3 regions of the Massilia timonae genome follow, and region 1 is predicted to be linked to each of the others. Evidence: predicted binding sites of a transcription regulator. Region 1 holds the regulator's gene; each other region holds the start of a gene.

Evidence for each region. The regulator FNR, encoded in region 1, switches genes on or off when oxygen is low (the NO sensors DNR and NnrR bind a similar motif). The targets are predictions, from matches to a motif close to TTGATNNNNATCAA.
Region 2: a site for FNR is predicted at 2,198-2,211, ahead of LO55_RS22040 (universal stress protein). Genes of this name have one in related genera too.
Region 3: a site for FNR is predicted at 1,911-1,924, ahead of LO55_RS09830 (KamA family radical SAM protein). Genes of this name have one in related genera too.

What each region holds. Positions count from the first base shown of each region.
Region 1 covers NZ_JRYB01000001.1:3,941,240-3,947,929, forward strand. The annotation lists gene LO55_RS16865 (SDR family oxidoreductase) at 142-1,188, shown strand; gene LO55_RS16870 (transporter) at 1,250-2,065, shown strand; gene LO55_RS16875 (DMT family transporter) at 2,106-3,044, opposite strand; gene LO55_RS16880 (AraC family transcriptional regulator) at 3,103-3,861, opposite strand; gene fnr (fumarate/nitrate reduction transcriptional regulator Fnr) at 3,866-4,627, opposite strand; gene LO55_RS16890 (cytochrome ubiquinol oxidase subunit I) at 4,855-6,339, shown strand; gene cydB (cytochrome d ubiquinol oxidase subunit II) at 6,344-6,690, shown strand, end outside.
Region 2 covers NZ_JRYB01000001.1:5,190,731-5,197,420, reverse strand. The annotation lists gene LO55_RS22045 (PHA/PHB synthase family protein) at 1-1,167, opposite strand, end outside; gene LO55_RS22040 (universal stress protein) at 1,196-2,044, opposite strand; gene LO55_RS26535 (hypothetical protein) at 2,452-2,697, opposite strand; tRNA gene LO55_RS22025 (tRNA-Leu) at 3,539-3,625, opposite strand; gene LO55_RS22020 (ParB N-terminal domain-containing protein) at 3,775-4,623, shown strand; gene LO55_RS22015 (penicillin acylase family protein) at 4,647-6,690, shown strand, end outside.
Region 3 covers NZ_JRYB01000001.1:2,279,510-2,286,199, forward strand. The annotation lists gene LO55_RS09820 (methyl-accepting chemotaxis protein) at 1-1,200, opposite strand, end outside; gene LO55_RS09825 (cache domain-containing protein) at 1,264-1,719, opposite strand; gene LO55_RS09830 (KamA family radical SAM protein) at 2,001-3,395, shown strand; gene LO55_RS09835 (MFS transporter) at 3,416-4,675, shown strand; gene LO55_RS09840 (PQQ-dependent sugar dehydrogenase) at 4,733-6,046, shown strand; gene LO55_RS09845 (hypothetical protein) at 6,054-6,380, opposite strand; gene ctaD (cytochrome c oxidase subunit I) at 6,383-6,690, opposite strand, start outside.

The DNA.
Region 1 (6,690 bases):
GTAGCGCGACACGCCCCTGCGCAGGGCGGCTGGCGCTACCTTGGCCATGCCTCCGGCGAGCGGCGCATCCGTGGCGCGGGACGACGCTGGACGCACGGAACGGGTATCCTTGCGCCAGTCAGTTTTCATGAGGAGAGATGGATGAGCACCAGGTATAGCGCATTGGTCGTCGGCGCCAGCGGCATCATCGGCAATGCGGTCGTACGCGAGCTGCACGGACGGCCGGAATGGCAGGTGCGGGCCTTGCCGCGCACTTTCGTGGACGGTGTCGAGAGCATCAAGGTCGACCTGACCGACGCCCAGGCCACCGCGCGCGCCCTGGAAGCGGCGCGCGACACGACCCACGTGTTCTACGCCGCGCTCAAGGGCGGGACCGACCTGCTCGACGAGGAGCGGATCAATGGCGGCATGCTGCGCAACCTGCTCGACGGCTTGACGTCGGTCGGCGCCCCGCTGCAGCGCGTGGTGCATTATCAGGGCGCCAAGGTGTATGGCGTGCACCTCGGCCATGCCCAGGCGCCGTTCTACGAGGACGACCCGCGCCACATGACGCCCAACTTCTATTACGCCCAGGAAGACCTGCTGCGCGAGCGCGCCGCCGCCGGCGAGATCGAATGGTCGATCCTGCGGCCCGACGTGGTGGTGGGCGACATCGCCGGCAATCCGATGAATATCGCGATGGTGATGGGCATGTTCGCCGCGCTCAGCAAGGACGCCGGCGCGCCGCTGCGCTTCCCGGGGACGGACAAGGTGTACTCGGGCGTGCTGGCCCAGACCACCGATGCCGACTGGATGGCGCGCGCCAGCGTCTGGGCGGCCCTCGATCCGGCGGCGCGCGGCGAAGCCTTCAACCTGGTCAACGAGCCGTTCCGCTGGGAGCGCGTTTGGCGCCAGGTCGCGGCGGCCTTCGACATGGAGGTGGGACCGCCGCAGCCGTTCTCGCTGGCGAAGCAAATGCCGTTGAAGGCGGCGGCATGGGAGCGCATCGTGCAGCGCCATGGCCTGCAGTCGATGCCTTACGAGAAGCAGGTCGGCTGGTGGTTCGGCGACTTCGTGTTCAACACCGAGTTCGACATGGTGTCGGACATGGGCAAGATCCGGCGCGCCGGTTTTACCGAAGCGGTGGAGCCCGGCGCGACGATCGTCAGCGCCATCGAGCGGCTGCGCGCCGCCCGCTGGCTGCCGTGATGCGGCAACTGGCGCCGGCTCGACTTTCGTATACCATGTCCGACCTCGTTTATCCGACCGCATGATGTTTCCACCAACCCTTACGCGCCCGCGCCGTCAGGCGGCGTTCCTGGTGCTGGCCTGCAGCGCCCAGTTCGCCTTCGCCGATGACGGCGATGTCATCAATCCCGACCGCCCCAACGTCGCCAACTCCAGCCAGGTGGTCGGCGATGGCCGCCTGCAGCTCGAGATCGGCGTCAACTGGGATCGCCAGCGCAACGACGACCTGCACCTGCGCACCTTGAGTACGCCTGCGCTGCTGCGTATCGGCCTGGGCGACACGACCGAGCTGCGCATCGAGACCGACGGCCGCAGCATCGAGCACGAGCTCGATCCGGCCACGCGCGCGCGCACCACGACGGCGGGCTGGAATGCCACGTCGATCGGATTCAAGTGGCACTTTGCCGAGGGAGAGGGCGTACATCCTGCGCTGGGGCTGATTGGCAGTGTAGCGCTGCCAAGCGGCAGCTCGGCGCTGCGGGTCAAGGGTGTGCTGCCGCAGCTGGTGCTGGCGGCCGAGTGGGATCTGCCGCAAGGCTGGTCATTGGCCGTGACGCCGGGCGCAGGGGCCGATGTCGACGATGACGGCGCGCGCTACCACTACGGCATCCTGGCGGCGTCGCTGGGCAAGAAATTCACTGAGCGCGTCCAGGGATTCCTTGAAGTGGCGGCGCCGCAGATCGCGTCCGCCTCGCATGGCGGCGACCGGATGCAGGTCGACGCCGGCGTGAGCTGGCGCCTGAACCAGAACTGCCAGGTCGATGCGATGGTGGTGCATGGGTTGAATCGACAGACGCCCGACCTGGGCCTGGCGTTCGGGCTGTCGGTGCGGCGCTAAGGTCGCCGCGACTTCACCAGCCAGCGCTGTGCCGACGGGATCAGTGCGCGCCCCGGTGCGCCGACGCGCACGAGACCACGCCAGCGACCAGCAACGCCAGGGCGGCGGTCTCGAACCCGCTCGGCCAGCGCGCCTCCCACAAGAAGCCGTACAGGGCCGCGAAGATGGTCTCGAACACGATCATCTGGCCCATCAGGCTCAGGGGCAGCGCGCGGCTGGCGTGGTTCCACAGGGCGTTGCCGACCACCGAGCACAGGATGGCGACCGCGGTGACCAGGGCGCCGAACTGCATCCAGGCCGGCAGCGTGTGCGCGCCCGGCGCCAGCACGAAGGCCGGCACCGCCAGCGCCAGGGCCATCAGCCCGGTCACCACGCCCACCAGCAGGTTCCATTCATGCGGCGAGATCCCGTCGATGCGCGCCAGCCAGCGGCTGTTGTGCACCGCGAAGAGGGTCCATGACACCAGCGCGCCGAAGGCGCATGCCAGGCCGGCGGCCGAGCCGGGGCCGGACGCCGACAGCGACTCCCAGCCGATGCAGGCCAGGCCGGCGCCGCTCAGCAGCAGCGACGGCAGCAGGCGGCGCAGCGGCACCGCGTGACGGTCGCGCGAACCGACCAGGGTGACCGCGATCGGCAGCAGCCCGATCACGATCGAGGCCATGGCCACGCCGCCCAACTGGACCGCGTTGGCGAGGAACAGGTAGTAGACGATGTTGCCGGTGAGGCTGAGCCAGATCAGGCTGCGCCAGGCCGGCCAGCCGAGATGGCGGCGCAGCCGTCCCCAGGCCGGGGCGATCAGGATGGCGGCGACCAGGCCATAGGCCAGGTAGCGCCCGGCCGAGAGCTGGATCGGCAGGAATCCGGGCGCCAGTTCCGGCGCCAGGAAGACCAGGCCCCAGAGCGCGCCGGCGGCGATGCCGGCGCCGATGCCGAGCAGGGTGGAGCGGGACAGCCCGCCCGCGCCAGTAGCGATGTACATGATGAATCTCCTTTGAAGAGATTCTCGGATCCGGACGTGGGATCGGTCTTGGCCGGGACTACCGCGATTTTGGCGGTTTCTCCTGACCCGCACGCCGGCAGGCGCCGGGCGTGGTGTCGAGTATCCGACGCATCGCCCGCGTCAGGCTGGCCTGGTCCGAAAAGCCGCAGGCGAGGGCGATGTCGGCCACGCTGCGCGCGCCGTGCGTCAACAGGCTGCGCGCGCAATCCAGGCGGCAGCGCAGCAGCCAGGCATGCGGCGTGCTGTCCAGCTCTTCGCGAAACAGCGCGTGGAGGCGGCTGACGCTCAGGTTGGCGGCGCGCGCCATCGACTCGGTGCTCCAGGCCAGGCCGGGCGCGGCCTCGATGCGCGCCAGCAGGGCAGCCAGGCGCGAGGTGGCGCGCGGCGCGTCCAGGCTCAGGGTGTCGAGCAGCAGCGGCACCCAGCCCTGCACCAGCGAGCGGGGCGGAGTGGACTCGCGTGCCATCAGTCCCATGAACTCGACCAGCTTGCGCGCCGCGGGGCCGAGCGTGACGAAGGGCCGTTCCAGCAGGCGCTGCCACGGGCCACTGCCGAAGGCGGCGCCGTCGACGTCGACGATCAGGGAGCCGTTGGCGCCCGGGCTCGACTGCGCATGCCAGGCGCCGGGCGCCACCAGCGCGCCATGCAGGGGATCGAGCCGGCCGCGCCGCTCTTCGATGTCGAGCACGACTTCACCGTGCACCGGCAGCACCAGCTGGGCGAATTCATGGCGGTCGCCCCAGTGCACGCAGTCATAGCTGCGCAGGTGCAGGTCGCACGCGGGCTGGGGCGTCATGGGCTCACGCCATCGGGCTGCAGGCGTCGGTGCCGGCCGCCAACGCCTTCAGCTTGACCGGATCCAGCAGGGTGACTTCGCGCTTGTCGACCTCGAGCCAGCCCTGCTTCTTGAAGCGCGACAGCAGGCGGCTGATGCTTTCGATGGTCAGGCCCAGGTAGTTGCCGATGTCTTCGCGCGACATGCGCAGCTGGAAGCGGTTGGCCGCATAGCCGCGGGCGGCGTAGCGCGCCGACAGGTTGACCAGGAACACGGCGAAGCGCTGCTCGGCGCGCATATTGCCGAGCAGGAGCATGACGTTCTGCTCGCGCGTGATTTCCTGGCTCATGATGCGGTGGAAGTGGCGCAGCAGCGTCGGCACCTCGCCGAACAGGTCTTCCAGGCGCGCGAACGGAATCTCGCATACTTCCGAGTCTTCCAGCGCCACCGCATCGCAATGGTGGGTGCCGCTGATCGCGTCCATGCCCAGCAGCTCGCCGGCCATCTGGAAGCCGGTGATCTGGGCTTCGCCGGCGGCATTCACCTGGTAGGTCTTGAAGTGGCCGAAGCGCACCGCGTACAGGTTGCGGAACGACTCGCCCACCCCGTACAGGCGCTCGTCGCGCTCCAGGCGGCGACGGCGGCCGATGATCTTGTCCAGGCGGTCGATCTCGGCGTCTTCCAGGCCCATCGGCAGGCACAGCTGGTGCATGCTGCATTGGGCGCAGGACTTGAGCGCGTGGATGTTCAGGGGCGGCTCGGCTTGCCGGGACAGGGGCTGGCTCATGAGGGATGGTCACTTTGTTCAGTACACCGCAAATTATAGACCCCTTGGCTGAGCATTCCGGCCGGCAAGCTCGAAATTTGCACCAAATTGGGAAGTTTTCATGAACTTTTGTTGCGAACCGGTCGGCATGTGTTCAAAAACCACTCAACAATGATAAAAATGATATGGCCAATCGTGCGAGGCCGATGTCGTGATCTACTTGGCGCCATCGATACGGGGGAGTTTGCATGCTTGGTCTTACAGCCCTGGAACTAGCGCGCATCCAGTTCGCCTTCACGATTTCCTTCCACATCATCTTCCCCGCGATCACGATCGGCATGGCCAGCTACCTGGCCGTGCTCGAGGCGTGCTGGCTCAAGACCAGGCGCCAGGTCTACGTCGACCTGTACCACTTCTGGCTCAAGATCTTCGCCGTCGCCTTCGGCATGGGGGTGGTGTCGGGCATCGTGATGGCCTACCAGATCGGCACCAACTGGAGCTACCTGTCCGAATTCGCCGGCAGCGTCATGGGCCCGCTGCTCACCTACGAGGTGCTGACCGCCTTCTTCCTGGAGGCCGGCTTCCTGGGCGTGATGCTGTTCGGCTGGAACCGGGTGGGGCCGCAGCTGCACTTCCTCGCCACCTGCATGGTGGCCATCGGCACTCTGATCTCGTCGACCTGGATCCTGGGCGCCAACAGCTGGATGCAGACGCCGCAGGGCTATGCCATCGAGGGCGGGCGCATGATCCCGGTCGACTGGCTGGCCATCATCTTCAATCCCTCGTTCCCCTACCGCCTGATGCACATGGTGGTGGCGGCCTACCTGGCCACCGCCCTGATCGTCGGCGCCTCGGCCGCCTGGCACCTGCTGCGCGGACGCGACAACAAGAACGTGCGCAAGATGCTGTCGATGGCGATGTGGATGATCCTGCTGGTGGCGCCGATCCAGGCCGTGATCGGCGACTTCCATGGCCTCAATACGCTGAAGCACCAGCCGGCCAAGCTGGCGGCGATGGAGGGGCACTGGGAGAATACGCCGGGCGAGGCGGTGCCGCTGATCCTGTTCGGCATTCCCGACATGGAGCGCGAAGAAACCCGCTATGCGGTCGAGATTCCCTACCTGGGCAGCATCATCCTCACCCATACGCTGAGCGGCCAGTTCCCGGGACTGAAGGAGTTCCCGCGCGAAGACCGCCCCAATTCCCTGATCGTGTTCTGGAGTTTCCGGGTCATGGTCGGCCTGGGCCTGTTGATGATCGCCCTTGGGGCCTGGAGCCTGTGGCTCAGGCGGGGAGGGCGGATCTACGGCAAGCGCCTGTTCCTGCGCTTCGCCTTGCTGATGGGGCCGGCCGGCCTGATCGCCATCCTGGCCGGCTGGATCACGACCGAGGTCGGCCGCCAGCCGTGGGTGATCTACGGCGTGCTGCGCACCGCCGATGCGGTCTCGCCGCACAGTGTCACCACGATGGCCGTGACGCTGGCGATGTTCGTCGTGGCCTATGTGTTCGTGTTCGGCGCCGGCACCGTCTACCTGCTGCGCCTCATCAACAAGGGGCCGCAGCACTTCGCCCTCAACAAGCCGCCCGAGGGCGGGTCGGGCGAAGGGCGCACGCCGATGCGGCCGCTGTCGGCGGCCAACGTCGACAACGACGACAGCATCGAGGGCAATATCGACGACAGTCCCGACCACGGCGCTGACCGCGACGGCGGCAACCCACCGACGCGGAGCTGACACCATGGGCATCGACACATCCGTCATCTGGATCCTGATCATCTTCTTTTCCGTCTTCATGTACGTGCTGCTGGACGGCTTCGACCTGGGCATCGGCATGCTGTTCCCGTTCACGCCGAAGAAGCGCGACCGCGACACCATGATGAATTCGGTCGCGCCGGTGTGGGACGGCAACGAGACCTGGCTGGTGCTGGGCGGGGAGGGGCTGCTGGCGGCCTTCCCGGTGGCCTACGCGATCATCCTGTCCGGGCTCTACCTGCCGCTGATCTTCATGCTCATCGGCCTGGTGTTTCGCGGCGTGGCCTTCGAATTCCGCTTCAAGGCCAAGGAGCACGAGCGCCACCTGTGGGA
Region 2 (6,690 bases), 1.2 Mb from region 1:
GCTGACCTGGCTGTCGTCGATGAACAGCGACAGCTCGCCCGGCTCGGTAAAGTCGACCTGGGCCGCCAGCAGCGAGATACTGGCCAGGCGCCGGTCGTGGTCACGCGCCATGGCGGCGGCGGCGATCGCGAGCAGGGTGCCGCCCAGGCAATAGCCGGCCGCATTGATCTTGCTGGCGCCGGTCTGGGCCACGATGGCGTCGAGCGCGGCAGTCACGCCCAGCTGGCGGTAGTCGTCCATGGTGAGGTCGCGGTCGTCGGCCTGCGGATTCTTCCACGACACCATGTACACGGTATGTCCGCGCTCGACCAGGTAGCGCACCAGGGAATTGTGCGGCGACAGGTCGAGGATGTAGAACTTCATGATCCAGGCCGGCACGATCAGCAGCGGCACTTCGTGCACGGCGGGGCCGACCGGATCGTAGCGCAGCAGTTCGATCAGCCGGTTCTGCATGACGACCTTGCCCGGCGTCACCGCGACTTCGTGCCCCGGCCGGTAGTTGACCACGCGCGGCTTGCCGGCGAGGAGGCCTTGCGCGTCGCGCCAGGCGCGCATGGCGCCGTTGACCAGGTTCATCCCGCCGCTGGCGAGCACGGCGCGCTGCACGACGGGGTTGGTGGTGACGAAGTTCGACGGCGCCACGCAATCGAGCATCTGGCGCGCGACGAAGGTGACGACGTCGGCATGGTGCGGCGCGACCCCGCGCACGGTGGAGGTGGCGCGGTGCCACCATTGCTGGCTCAGCAGGAATCCCTGGCTGAGCTGGCGCCAGGGCGAGGCATTCCAGGCCGGATCGACGAAACGTTTATCCTGAGCCAATGGCCGCACCGGGTCGACCGCGTCGTCGGCCGGCGTGGCCAGGTATTGGAGCCAGCGCTGCCAGCCGATGACGGCGTCGGTCGCCAGTTCGTGCTGCTTGTCGGGCGACATCATGAGGTGGCAGGCCCAGTCGAACCACGCCATGCCGAGCGCGGCCGGCGACAGGTTGCCGGTGAGGCGGCCGAGCCAGGCCCACAGCACCAGGTCGGCATGGACCTGGCCGCCGCCGGCGACCCGCGCATGGCGGTGGGTGCCGCCGAGCCAGGCGCTGCCTTCGACCCGGCGCGTGCTGCCGGCGGCATCGGGGTGGGGATCGGGACGGGGACCGGGCCGGGTATCGGGCGCCATGGCGGAGGCTCGCGGCTAGCGCTTGCGCTCAGTGCGCGATCAGGAGCGGCGTCGTGCTGCCGGCCAGCAGCGAGCGGGTGACGCCGCCGAGGACGAACTCGCGGTAGCGGCTGTGGCCGAAGGCGCCCGTGACCAGCAGGCCGGCATCGTGCTCGCGCGCCACCTTCAGGAGCGCCTCGCCGGTGCTGCTGCGCGTGGTCTCGATGACGACGTCGACCTTGACCCCGTGGCGCGCCAGGTGCAGCGCCATGTCGGCGCCCGGTTCCTCGCCATGCATCTCGGCCATGGCGCCGGGATTGATGAGCGTGAGCTTGACCGTATCGGCTTGCCGCAGCAGGGGCAGGGCGGCGGAAATCGCGCGGATCGCCTGCATGCTGCCGTCCCAGCCGACCACGGCGGTGCCGGGCAGGGGCCGTTCTTTCCAGCCGGGCGGCACCACCAGCACGGGACGCGCGCCGTGCAGCGCGATGTATTCGGGCAAGCCGCGCGCCTGGGCTGGAATGCCCGGCACGGCGATCGGTTCGGCGTCGCGGCTGACGATCACGAGGTCGGCGTAGCGCGATTCGAGCAGCAGGGCGTAGCGGGCGTCATCCTCGAGCATGCGGGTCTCGAAACTGCCCACGCCATGGCGCTGGACAGCGGTGCTGAATTCTTCCAGCCGCGCCTCGACCGCCTCGCGCACGCCGTTGAAATCGGATTCGGGCATCATCGGCGCGCCCATCGAGCCGACCAGCAGGGAATAGTCGAACCAGGAAATGCCGGTGGCGGCGCTGCCGACGAGGTGGGCGTCGAAGGCGTTGGCCAGCAGGGCGCCGGCGCGCAGGCGCGCCTCTTGCTCGGGACTTCCGTCGACGTGAACCACGATGGTCTTGTACATGCTCGTTCCTTTCTTCTCGGTAAAAGCGGACTCGGGCGGATAGGGCGTGCCGGTATCCGCCACCGGAGCGGACCCTGGATGGCATCTGGCCTATACGCTTGGATTACTCGAAGTCCACTTTATTCCCGGACCGGGCGCGTGTCAGGAGCGTGGTTGATGTGAATCAAAAAAGCAAGAAAGAAGGAGGGAGGAAGGCGAGTCAGAATTGTCCTTTATGCGTACGACTGCTCTGACGCAAGGACGCGGTGGCGATTACCTCCTTCAGGCCTTGTGACTGTGCGGGGTGGCCGCATACTGATGTCATTACCGGCGATGTGGTCGGTTCTCTTGTGTCTCCATCTCGGCCCTGCCGAGGACTTGGCCGTTGCTTGCTTCGTGCGGCAGCGGCCTTTTTTTATGTTTTCTGCTCAGGTGGAGGCGCCTGGGGTGCGTGCCGCGGCCAGGTCCGGCGCGGCGACAGGACGTGGCTCGGCGGGCGCCGGCCTGGTGGCGTGCGCGCTCGGGTCGCCGGGTGCGAGCACTTCCCAGTTCGTGCTGACCAGGTCGAGGACCATTTCCTCTTGCCGGCCGCAGCAGGTGCAGGTGCGCTGTTCCCGGGATGCGTTGTACTGCCAGGAATGGGTCGTCGTCAGCGCGCTCGCGATGGTGGACAAGACCGACTTTGATGCCGAGAAAAATCCCATGATGCTCACCAGAAGTTAACTTGGTCAGCGTATTACGCAACTTGTAAATGCGCAAGATCTTGAACGGGTAAATGCAGCGGGTTCTTGATCATGGTCACTCGAGTGTTGCGAAATGGATGAAGCGGCCAGCGCGCTGCCTGCTTCCGAGCGCCTGAGCCAGTCATTCAGGCCTTCGAGGTCGGGCCGGCGGTCGTACAGCGTGTCGTACATGCGAATCAGCACGCCTCTGCCGCTGGCGCCGATCGCCAGTTCGTGCAGCGCCGCCATCTTCAGGATTAGGACGGATCGTTTAAATTGTCACATTGCGTGAACTCTGACGGATACCATTTTCTGAGCAGTTGAAGAGTAAGCGAACCTATTTTCTTGGCTGCAACGTCGAAGCCGTCCTGATCCAGGTCTTGAAGCGCGATGGGTACGCTCAGGGGATCGGTTCTACCTTCTTTCTGGTGCGTAATTACAAGGCTGTCGTTGTCTACACTTATCGATACACAAGGAAGCTTCATAATTTCCTCAATGAAAGCGGAAGCACTGCAGTGCTCCGTGCGGACCTTACGGTTCGGATGGTCGGGATTTATTTCCGGCTTCGGCTTGCGATTGTCGGGATAGTCATTAGTATAGGCGACGGATGAGTGCCTGAGAGACCGTAATCGATCCAGAGGCGTCTCTGCGATAGAGACGGAAAAGGCGATGGGATCGAGCCGAAGGTCGCGAGAAGGCGGGCCGCCTGTGAATCAAGCGGGAATTGCGGAAGTAATCCGCTTTTGCAGAACTATTCGCATTCCAGAATTTTCTGCGAAAAGTGCGTGGATAATGGTGCCCGGAGCCGGAATCGAACCGGCACGCCATTGCTGGCAGCAGATTTTAAGTCTGCGGTGTCTACCAGTTTCACCATCCGGGCAACGCCGGCGATTCTAGCACAGGCGTGCTCAATTCGGAGCAGTTCGGCAACTTTATCCTCCTGATAAGCCCTCAGCGCGGCATGATCGCCCGCGCATCCTTCCCAGACGATTTCTTGCATCTTTGGAACCCCCGCCCGGATGGTGTAGCATGCCAACCGGCGTCGCCCATGGCGCCACCCCAGGCAAGACCACGCAAGGACAAGAATTGGACATCAAGATCAACGACGAGCTGCGCTCCTTCGTCGACCCGCTCACCGACATCGAATACGCCGCGCTCGAGCGCAGCCTGCAGGCCGAAGGGTGCCGCGACGCACTGGTGCTCTGGCGCGACACGCTGATCGACGGTCATAACCGCTACGAGATCTGCAAGAAGCACGGCATTCCGTTCCGCACCGTCCACAACAACAACTTCGCCTCGCTCGAGGATGTGATGCTGTGGATGATCGACAACCACCTGGCGCGCCGCAGCGTGTCGGACTTCCAGCGCGGCGTGTTCGCCCTGCGTAAGAAGGAAATCGTCGCTGCGCGCATGGCCGAGAATCCGCCGGCGGAAGAGGGCGACAAGAACGCCCCGGCCGACGACACCTCTCCGCCATGGAATACGCGCGAGGATGTCGCCCGCGCGGCCCGCGTCTCGAGCAATACCATCAGCCAGATCGAACGCATCCAGAAGGCCGCCACGCCGCAGCTGCGCGAGGCCGTGCGCACCGGCGCCATCTCGATCAACGCCGCCGCCAACGTGGCGCAGCTGCCCGAAGAGCAGCAGATCGCCGCCGTCGCCGGTGGCCGCAAGGAATTGCAGCAGGCCGCGCGCCAGGTGCGCGAGCAGAAGATGGCCAGCCGTCCGAAAAAGGAAAAGGTCGAGCTCGACCCGGAAGACGAGCTGGCCGCCCTGCGCAAGGAAGTGGCAAGCCTGAAGGACCGCATGGCGACGCTGCTGACCGATAACCAGCGACTCAAGCAGCGCCTGGCCAATGCCGGCCTGGACGACGAATAACACGACCTGAAGGAAGACCAAAGATGCGCATGCCCCGTTCGTTCTCGCCGGTCCTGCTCGGCGCTCTCCTGGCTGGACTGACCGCTCCCGGACTCGCCGTTGCCCAGGGCAAGGCGGCGACCAGCGCCGCGCCCGCCGCGCAGGCCTTCAGCGCCGCCGACGTCGCGCGCTGGAAGGCGACCGCGCAACGGGTGACGATCCTGCGCGACAAATGGGGCATTCCGCACATCTATGGCGGCACCGACGCCGACACCGTGTTCGGCATGCTGTACGCCCAGGCCGAGGACGACTTCAACCGCATCGAGCTCAACTACATCAATGCGATGGGGCGCCTGGCCGAGGTCGAGGGCGAGAAGGAAATCTGGCGCGACCTGCGCATGAAGATGTACATCCAGCCGGCCGACATGCAGGCCAAGTACGCCGCCAGCCCGGTGTGGCTGAAGAACCTGATGAATGCCTTCGCCGATGGCCTGAACTATTACCTGCACACCCATCCCGAAGTCAAACCGAAGCTGCTGACCCGCTTCGAGCCGTGGATGGCCCTGACGTTCAGTGAAGGCAGCATCGGCGGCGACATCGAGTCGATCGACCTCAAGGAACTGGAACGTTTCTATGGCAAGCGTCCGGTGCTCGCCAGCGTCGGCGTCGACAAGGGCTTCGATCCCGAGCCGCGCGGTTCGAATGGCTTCGCCATCGCCCCCAGGCGCTCGGCCAACGGCCATGCGCTGTTGATGATCAACCCGCACACCTCGTTCTATTTCCGTCCCGAGGTGCACATGGTCAGCGACGAAGGGCTCAACGCGTATGGCGCCGTGACCTGGGGCCAGTTCTTCGTCTACCAGGGCTTCAACGACAAGCTGGGCTGGATGCACACGTCGGGCGGCGGCGACGTGATCGACGAATACCTCGAGACCGTGGTCGAGCGCGATGGCGAGTTCTTCTATAAATACGGCAAGCACGAAGGCCGGATGCGCACCACGCAGATCAACCTGCCGTACAAGACGCCGAACGGCGGCATGGCCAGCCGCACCGTCACCGCCTATTTCACCCATCACGGCCCGGTCGTGCGCCAAGAAGGCAATAAGTGGGTGTCGGTCAAGATGATGGACGACCCGCTCAATGCGCTGACCCAGTCCTATACCCGCACCAAGGCGCGCGACTACAACGCCTTCTACAAGGCGATGGAGCTGCGCACCAATTCCTCGAACAACACGGTGTATGCCGATGCGCAGGGCAATATTGCCTACTTCCACGGCAATTTCATTCCGAAGCGTGACCCGCGCTTCGACTGGACCAAGCCGGTCGACGGCAGCAATCCGGCCACCGAGTGGCAGGGCCTGCACGAGATCAAGGAAACGATCACCCTGCTGAACCCGGCCAGCGGCTACATCTCCAACACCAACAACTGGCCGTGTAATGCGGCCGGCGCCGGCAGCAGCCCTCAATGCGCCAGCTACCCGGCCTATATGTGGTCGCTGCCCGAGAATGCCCGTGGCCGCAACGCCGATCGCGTGTTCAAGGAGGCGAAACGGCTCGACGTCGATGGGCTGATCGCGGCGTCCTACGACACGCGCCTGGCCGCGTTCGAGCCATTGGTGCCGGCCGTGGTGGCCGATTACGAAGCGCTGCACGAAAGCGATGCGCGCAAGGCCGCGCTGCTCGAGCAGATCGCCGTGCTGCGCGACTGGAACCTGCGTTACGCGATCGATTCGGTGCCGACTTCGCTCGCGGTCTATTGGGGGCAAGAGATGGTGGCGGAGCATGGCGCGCGTGCGCGTGCCGAAAGCATTCCGGCGGTAGACTATATCGCTACTCGCCTGAGCCCGGCCGATCGTCTCGATGCGCTGGTGCGCGCCTCGAACAGGCTGCAGGCCGACTTCGGCAACTGGCGCACGCCGTGGGGCGAGATCAACCGCTTCCAGCGCATCAGCGGCGACGTCGACCAGCAGTACGACGACAGCAAGCCCAGCATCCCGGTGGCTTTCGCCTCGGCCAACTGGGGTTCGCTGGCGTCGTTCGGCATGTCGGCCAAGCAGAAGACCAAACGCATCTATGGCGATCGCGGCA
Region 3 (6,690 bases), 1.7 Mb from region 1:
CACCTCGGAGGCCACCACCGCGAAGCCGCGTCCCTGTTCGCCGGCGCGCGCCGCTTCCACCGCCGCGTTCAGGGCCAGGATATTGGTCTGGAACGAGATGCCGTCGATGACGCCGATGATCTCGACGATCTTGCGCGAGCTGGCCTGGATCGATTCCATCGTCGTCACCGCCTGCTGCACCGCCTGGCCGCCGCGCGACGCCAGTTGCGACGCTTGCGCCGCCAGCTCCGAGGCCTGGCGCGCATTGCTGGCATTGTCCTTGACCGCCGTGGTCAGGGTCTCCATGGTGCTGGCGGTCTGCTCGAGCGAGCCGGCCTGCATCTCGGTGCGGGTCGAGAGGTCGAGGTTGCCGCTGGCGATTTCCTGCGACGCGGTGTCGATCGAGCGCACCGCGTTCATCACGCTGTGCAGGGCGGCGTTCAGGCGCGCGATGGTGTGGTCCAGCGCCCGTGCGGTGTCGTCGATCTCGTCGCGGCCTTTCGCATGCAAGGGCGGCGCGTCGAGCCGGCCTTCGGCCAGTTCGCCGACCGTGCGCGCGATCGCGTTGATCCCGCCCAGCATCGAGCGCCGCACCAGCATCGTCACCGCCAGCGACAGCCCGATCGACAGCAGCACCAGGCCGGCCATGCTCAAGCCCAGGCTGCGGAACTCGGCCTTGGCGGCGGCGTGGGCATCCTCGCTCATCTTTTTCTCGAGCTGGGCCAGGCGCGTCAGTTCGGCATCGAGCGCGACGAACTGCTGCTCGGCCTTCTGCATCGAGTTGGTGGCGATCGACTGGTCGACCGAGGCTATCTCGATCGTCTCGCCGACCGCCTTGCGGTAGCGCGTCAGCGCCGCTTGCGAGGCCTCGATCGGCGCGCGCTCGTGCTGTTCGGCCTCCTGCGCGAACTTGCCCAGCTGGTCGCCGATGGCGGCATGCCTGCGCTGGATGTCGGCGGTCAGGGCGCTCAGCCGGTTCTGGGCGAAGCTGCCGTTGACCCAGGCCAGCAGCTGGTAGGCGTTGGCATGCGCGAAGCGCGCTTCGCCGGCGACGTCGGCCACCGCCTGCAGGCGCGCGGCGCGCACCTGCACCATGTGTTCGAGCGAGGCATTCTGGCGCACCATGCCATAGTAGGCGGCCGCCGAAAGCAGGGTCAGCAGGACGAGCACGAGTCCCGGGGCCAGCAGCAGTTTCTGGCCTATCCGCAGTTTGTTCAGCATGGGAGTCACTCCTAGAGACGCGTGCGGCGGACGGATTCACCGTCCACCGCACGCCAACGGCAATCACTTCTTGTAGATGCCGGCTTCCAGCACCACGTCGTCGACCAGCAGGATATAGGTGGTCTTCGGCTCGATCTTGCCGGTGGTCGGGTTCTTGTACTGGTAATCGACCCAGCCCTTGCCCTTGGCCGCAGCCAGCTCGATGATCTCGCGCCGGTATTTCTTGCCGTTCGCATCGGGCACGTCGGTCAGGTCCTTGCCGACGATCGACGGGTTGTACGGATGGGCCAGCACGATGCCGGTCTTGACGTCGCGCAGGTCGACGTACAGCGAGCCCTGGACGAAGCTCGGATCCTTGGCGTTGATGAGTCTCATCATCTCGGCCTTGCCCTTGGTCTTGATGACGGTGGCGCCGCGCTCGGCCATCGCGATGGCGTCCTTCGCGGTCGGTTCGTTGGCATGGGCGGCGGTGGCGGCCAGCCCCAGGCAGAGGGCGGCGGCGGTGGCGATCATCTTCATGGGTGGCTTTCCTTTCGGGTGTGTTCGGTAGGATATTTCTCAAGTGCACGCACTAATGTACCGAGCCGTGACGGTGCCGGATTGCGTTCGCACAACGGCAGGAGCTGCGCGCCGGTCGCGTTGTGTCCTTGCCTCATTTCGCCAGGTTGCGTCGCGGGTTTGTTCTAAACACGGTCCGAGAAACAGTGAGGTTGATTGAAGGCAATTCCTGTTGCATACAGGCTCCCTAATATGAGTGCTTCCCGGCAACTTGCCGCCTGTCATCTCACTGGAGAATTCTCGTGACCACGACTGCATCGACGCCTTCCAAGTTCAAGCCGTATACGCGCCAGTCCATTGTTACTGCGCGCCAATGGGAATGGCTCACACCCGAGCTGCAGGAAGCCGTACAAGTGGTATCGCACGTGCTGCCGTTTCGCACCAATGCCTATGTGATGGATGAGCTGATCGACTGGAAGCGCGTGCCCGACGATCCGATCTACCGCCTGACCTTCCCGCACCGCGACATGCTGCCGGCCCATGAATACGAGCAGCTGCGCGAGCTGGTGCTGCACAAGAAGGACGACGCCGCCATCGCGCGCCTGGTGCACGACATCCGCATGCGCATGAATCCGCACCCGGCCGGCCAGATGACGCACAACGTCCCGCGCGTGAACGATGCGCCGCTCAAGGGCCTGCAGCACAAGTACAAGGAGACCGTGCTGTTCTTCCCCAGCGCCGGCCAGACCTGCCACGCCTACTGCACCTTCTGCTTCCGCTGGCCGCAGTTCGTCGGCATGGACGAGATGAAGTTCGACGCGCGCGAGTGCGGCGAGCTGGTGTCCTACCTCAAGATGCATCCGGACGTGACCGACGTCCTGATCACCGGCGGCGACCCGATGATCATGAACACCCGCTCGCTGGCCGAATTCCTCGAGCCGCTGCTGGCGCCCGAGCTGGAACACATCCAGAACATCCGCATCGGCACCAAGTCGGTCGCCTATTGGCCGCAGCGCTTCGTGTCGGACAAGGACAGCGACGACCTGATGCGGCTGTTCGAGAAAGTGGTGGCGAGCGGGAAGAACCTGGCCATCATGGGCCACTACAACCACGCGGTCGAACTGCGCGCGGCCGTAGCCCAGCAGGCGGTCAAGCGCATCGTCGGCACCGGCGCCACCCTGCGCATGCAGGGCCCGCTGATCCGCCACATCAACGAAGACCCGAAGAGCTGGGCCGAGCTGTGGACCACCGGCGTGCGCCTGGGCGCCATTCCCTATTACATGTTCGTCGAGCGCGACACCGGCCCGCGCGACTACTTCTCGCTGCCGCTGGCGCGCGCCCACGAGATCTTCCAGGAGGCCTATTCCATGGTGTCGGGCCTGTCGCGCACCGTGCGCGGGCCGTCGATGAGCGCCTTCCCCGGCAAGGTCGTGATCGACGGCGTGGTGACCATCAATGGCGAAAAGCTGTTCGCCCTGCAGTTCCTGCAGGCGCGCAATCCCGAGTGGGTGCGCCGTCCGTTCTTCGCCAAGTTCGACCCCAACGCCACCTGGCTCGATCATTTGAAGCCCGCGTTCGGGCGCGACCGCTTCTTCTTCGAGGTGGAAAGCGGCGGTCCGCTGCGCGGCCCCGGCGGACGGGTGATCCCGCTGGTGCCGGCCGGCCAGCGCGGCGAAGCCCAGCCCGACGCGGCCTGATGTCAGGCGCGGGTCCGACGATGCAACCAGGCGCCCTGGCGTCCGTAGCGCCCCTGCGCCTGTCCGGCGTGGGGGTGTTCTTCTACGTGTTCCTGCCGTTCGCGCTGGGGCACTTCCTGTCTTCGCTGCTGCGCAACGTGAACGCGGTGCTGGCCTCGCACCTGGTGGGAGCGCTGGCGCTCACCCCTAGCAAGCTCGGACTGCTGACCAGCGCCTTCTTCTTCGCCTTCGCCCTGGTCCAGCTGCCGGTCGGGATGGCGCTGGACCGCTACGGGCCGCGCCGGGTGCAGGTGGCGATGATGCTGCTCGCGTCCTGCGGCGCGCTGCTGTTCGCGAACTGCAGCGGCTTTTATGGCCTGCTGGCGGCGCGCGCCATCATGGGCTGCGGCTTGGGCGGCTGCTTCATGGCGGCGGTCAAGGCGATCTCCACCTGGATCGCGCCGGACCGGCTGCCGTCGGTGCACGGCTACCTGATCGCGGTCGGCGGCATGGGCGCCGCCAGCGCCACCATGCCGGTGCGCGCCGTGCTGGAATACACCGACTGGCGCGGCCTGTTCTGCCTGCTGGCGGCGCTGGTGGCCTGCACCGGGTTGTTGATCGCGCTGCTGTATCCGAAGGCCGAGGGCCCGGCCGCGCAGCGCGGTCCGCTGCTGCCGGCCCTGCGCGAAGTCTGGCGCGCGCCGAGCTTTCGCGCGGTCGCCTCGCTGGTCTTGATCCCGCATGCGGTGTTCTTCGGCGTGCAGGGCCTGTGGGTCGGGCGCTGGCTGTCCGATGTGGGGCGCTACCCCGAGCCCGCGGTCGCCTATCTGCTCTACCTGGGGATGGCGGCGGTGGTGTTCGGCGCGATCGCGGTCGGCATGGTCACCGAATGGGCCGGGCGGCGCGGCATGCCGCCGCTCGACGTGGCGGCGGCCGGCATCACGTTTTTCGTGCTGGTGCAGGCGGCCATGGTCATCGGCTACCGGCCCGGTGTCGCGATGCTGTCGGTGATGTTCACGCTGGTGGGCACGATCACCGGCATCGAGTACGCCATCGTGGCGCAGTCGATGCCGCGCGAATTGACGGGACGCGCCGCGACTTTCCTGAACCTCTTGATCTTCATCGGCGCCTTCCTGGTGCAGGCCGGCTTCGGGCTGGTGATCGGCCTGTGGCAGCCCGACCTGCTCGGCCGCGCGCCGCCGGAAGCCTATCGCGCCGCTTTCGCCCTGCTGGTGGCGATCCAGCTGCCCGGCCTGTGGCGGTTCGCGCGCCGGCGCACGGCTGAGCGTTCTCAGCCGTAACGTGCATGGGTGGCTTTGTCATATACACTTCCCCAGTCCATACTCTTGGGGAAAGTCATGCGCAAACCACTCCCGTTCATGTGCGCAGGCGCCATGCTCCTGCTGGCCGCCTGCGGCGACAAATCGACCTTGCCGGCCGGCGCCGACATGGGTTCGCAGCCGACCCTGAAGGAGCCGAACAAGACCCTGATCCCGACCGTTCACATCGCCCCGGCCAAAGGCTGGCCGGCGAACACGACGCCGGTCCCGGCGCCCGGCCTGGCGGTGAACGCCTTCGCCACCGCGCTCGACCATCCGCGCTGGGTCTACGTGCTCCCGAACGGCGACGTGCTGGTGGCCGAGACCAATGCGCCGCAGCGTCCGGCGAAGAGCGGCATCGGCAACTGGGTGACGGGCAAGGTCATGGCGCGCGCCGGCGCCGGCGTGCCGAGCGCGAACCGTATCAGCCTGCTGCGCGACGCCGATGGCGACGGCGTGGCCGAGCTGAAGCGCGTGTTCCTGAAAGACCTGAATTCGCCGTTCGGCATGGCGCTGGTGGGCGACACGCTGTACGTGGCCAATACCGATGCGGTGGTGCGCTTTCCGTACAAGCAGGGGGTGACCGAAATCCTCGACAAACCGCAGCAGGTGGCGCCGCTGCCGGGCGGTCCGCTGAACCACCACTGGACCAAGAACATCATCGCCAGCAAGGACGGCACGAAGCTGTACGCGACCACGGGCTCGAACAGCAACGTCGCCGAGAACGGCATGGACCAGGAGAAGGACCGGGCCGCGATCCTGGAGATCGACCTCGCCAGCGGCAAGACGCGCGTGTTCGCGTCGGGCCTGCGCAATCCGAACGGCATGGCCTGGCAGCCCGAGACCGGCGTGTTGTGGACCGTGGTGAACGAGCGCGACCTGATCGGCAGCGACCTGGTCCCGGACTACCTGACCGCGGTGAAGGACGGCGGCTTCTATGGCTGGCCGTACAGCTACTTCGGCAAGAACGTCGACACGCGCGTCAAGCCGCCGCGTCCCGACCTGGTGGAAAAGGCGATCGTGCCGGATTACGCGCTGGGCGCCCACGTGGCGGCGCTGGGCCTGGCCTTCTACGAAGGATCGCTGCTGCCGGGGCAGTACAGGAATGGCGCCATCATCGGCAACCACGGCTCCTGGAACCGCAAGCCGCGCTCGGGCTACAACGTGGTGTTCGTGCCGTTCAAGGATGGCCGGCCGAACGGCAAGCCGCTCGACATGCTGACCGGCTTCGTCAACCAGGATGGCGAGGCCCATGGCCGGCCGGTCGGCGTCGCGGTCGACAGGAAGGGCGCGGTGCTGGTGGCCGACGACGTCGGCAACGTGATCTGGCGCGTGGCGCCGGACGCGGGTTGATGCGCCGTCAGGCGCATCCACTGACCAGCAGGACCGGCATCCCGGTCCACGCGATCGCCACGAAGGCCAGCACCGCGCTGGCCGCCGCCACGTAATCCACGAACTCGGTCGACCCCTGCCGCAGGCGCTTGCCGGCGGCGGCGCCGCTCCACACGCACACGGCCAGCGCCAGCAGCGTGGCGCCGCCCAGCAGCCACGGGTTCGGCCCTTCCGGCCGCCAGGCGCCCGGCGTGCACTGGGCCGCGGCCACGATATAGCTGAAGCCGAAGTGCGCGGCCCAGGCCAGGAGGGGAAGCGAGGCGCGCGTGGCGCGCCGGAAGAATCGGTCGTCCATGTTCAATCCATCACCAGCAGCAGGCCGCGGATCACCACCATGGCGGTGATGCCCTGCAGGGTCACGTAATGCCAGATCAGCGCGATATTGTCGCGCGTGGCGCGGTTTTCGGGCTTGACCAGGCCGCGCCAGGCGCGCACGCACAGGTAGGGCGCGGCCAGCAGCAGCACGAACAGCATCACGCCCTGGAAGCCGAGCATGATCGCGATCGAGGCGTTCCAGGCATCCTTGGTGCCATCGAGGTGCACCAGGCGCCAGCTGTGCACGTCGAGCAGGAAGGCGGCCGTGGTGCAGGCCAGCGCCGCCAGCG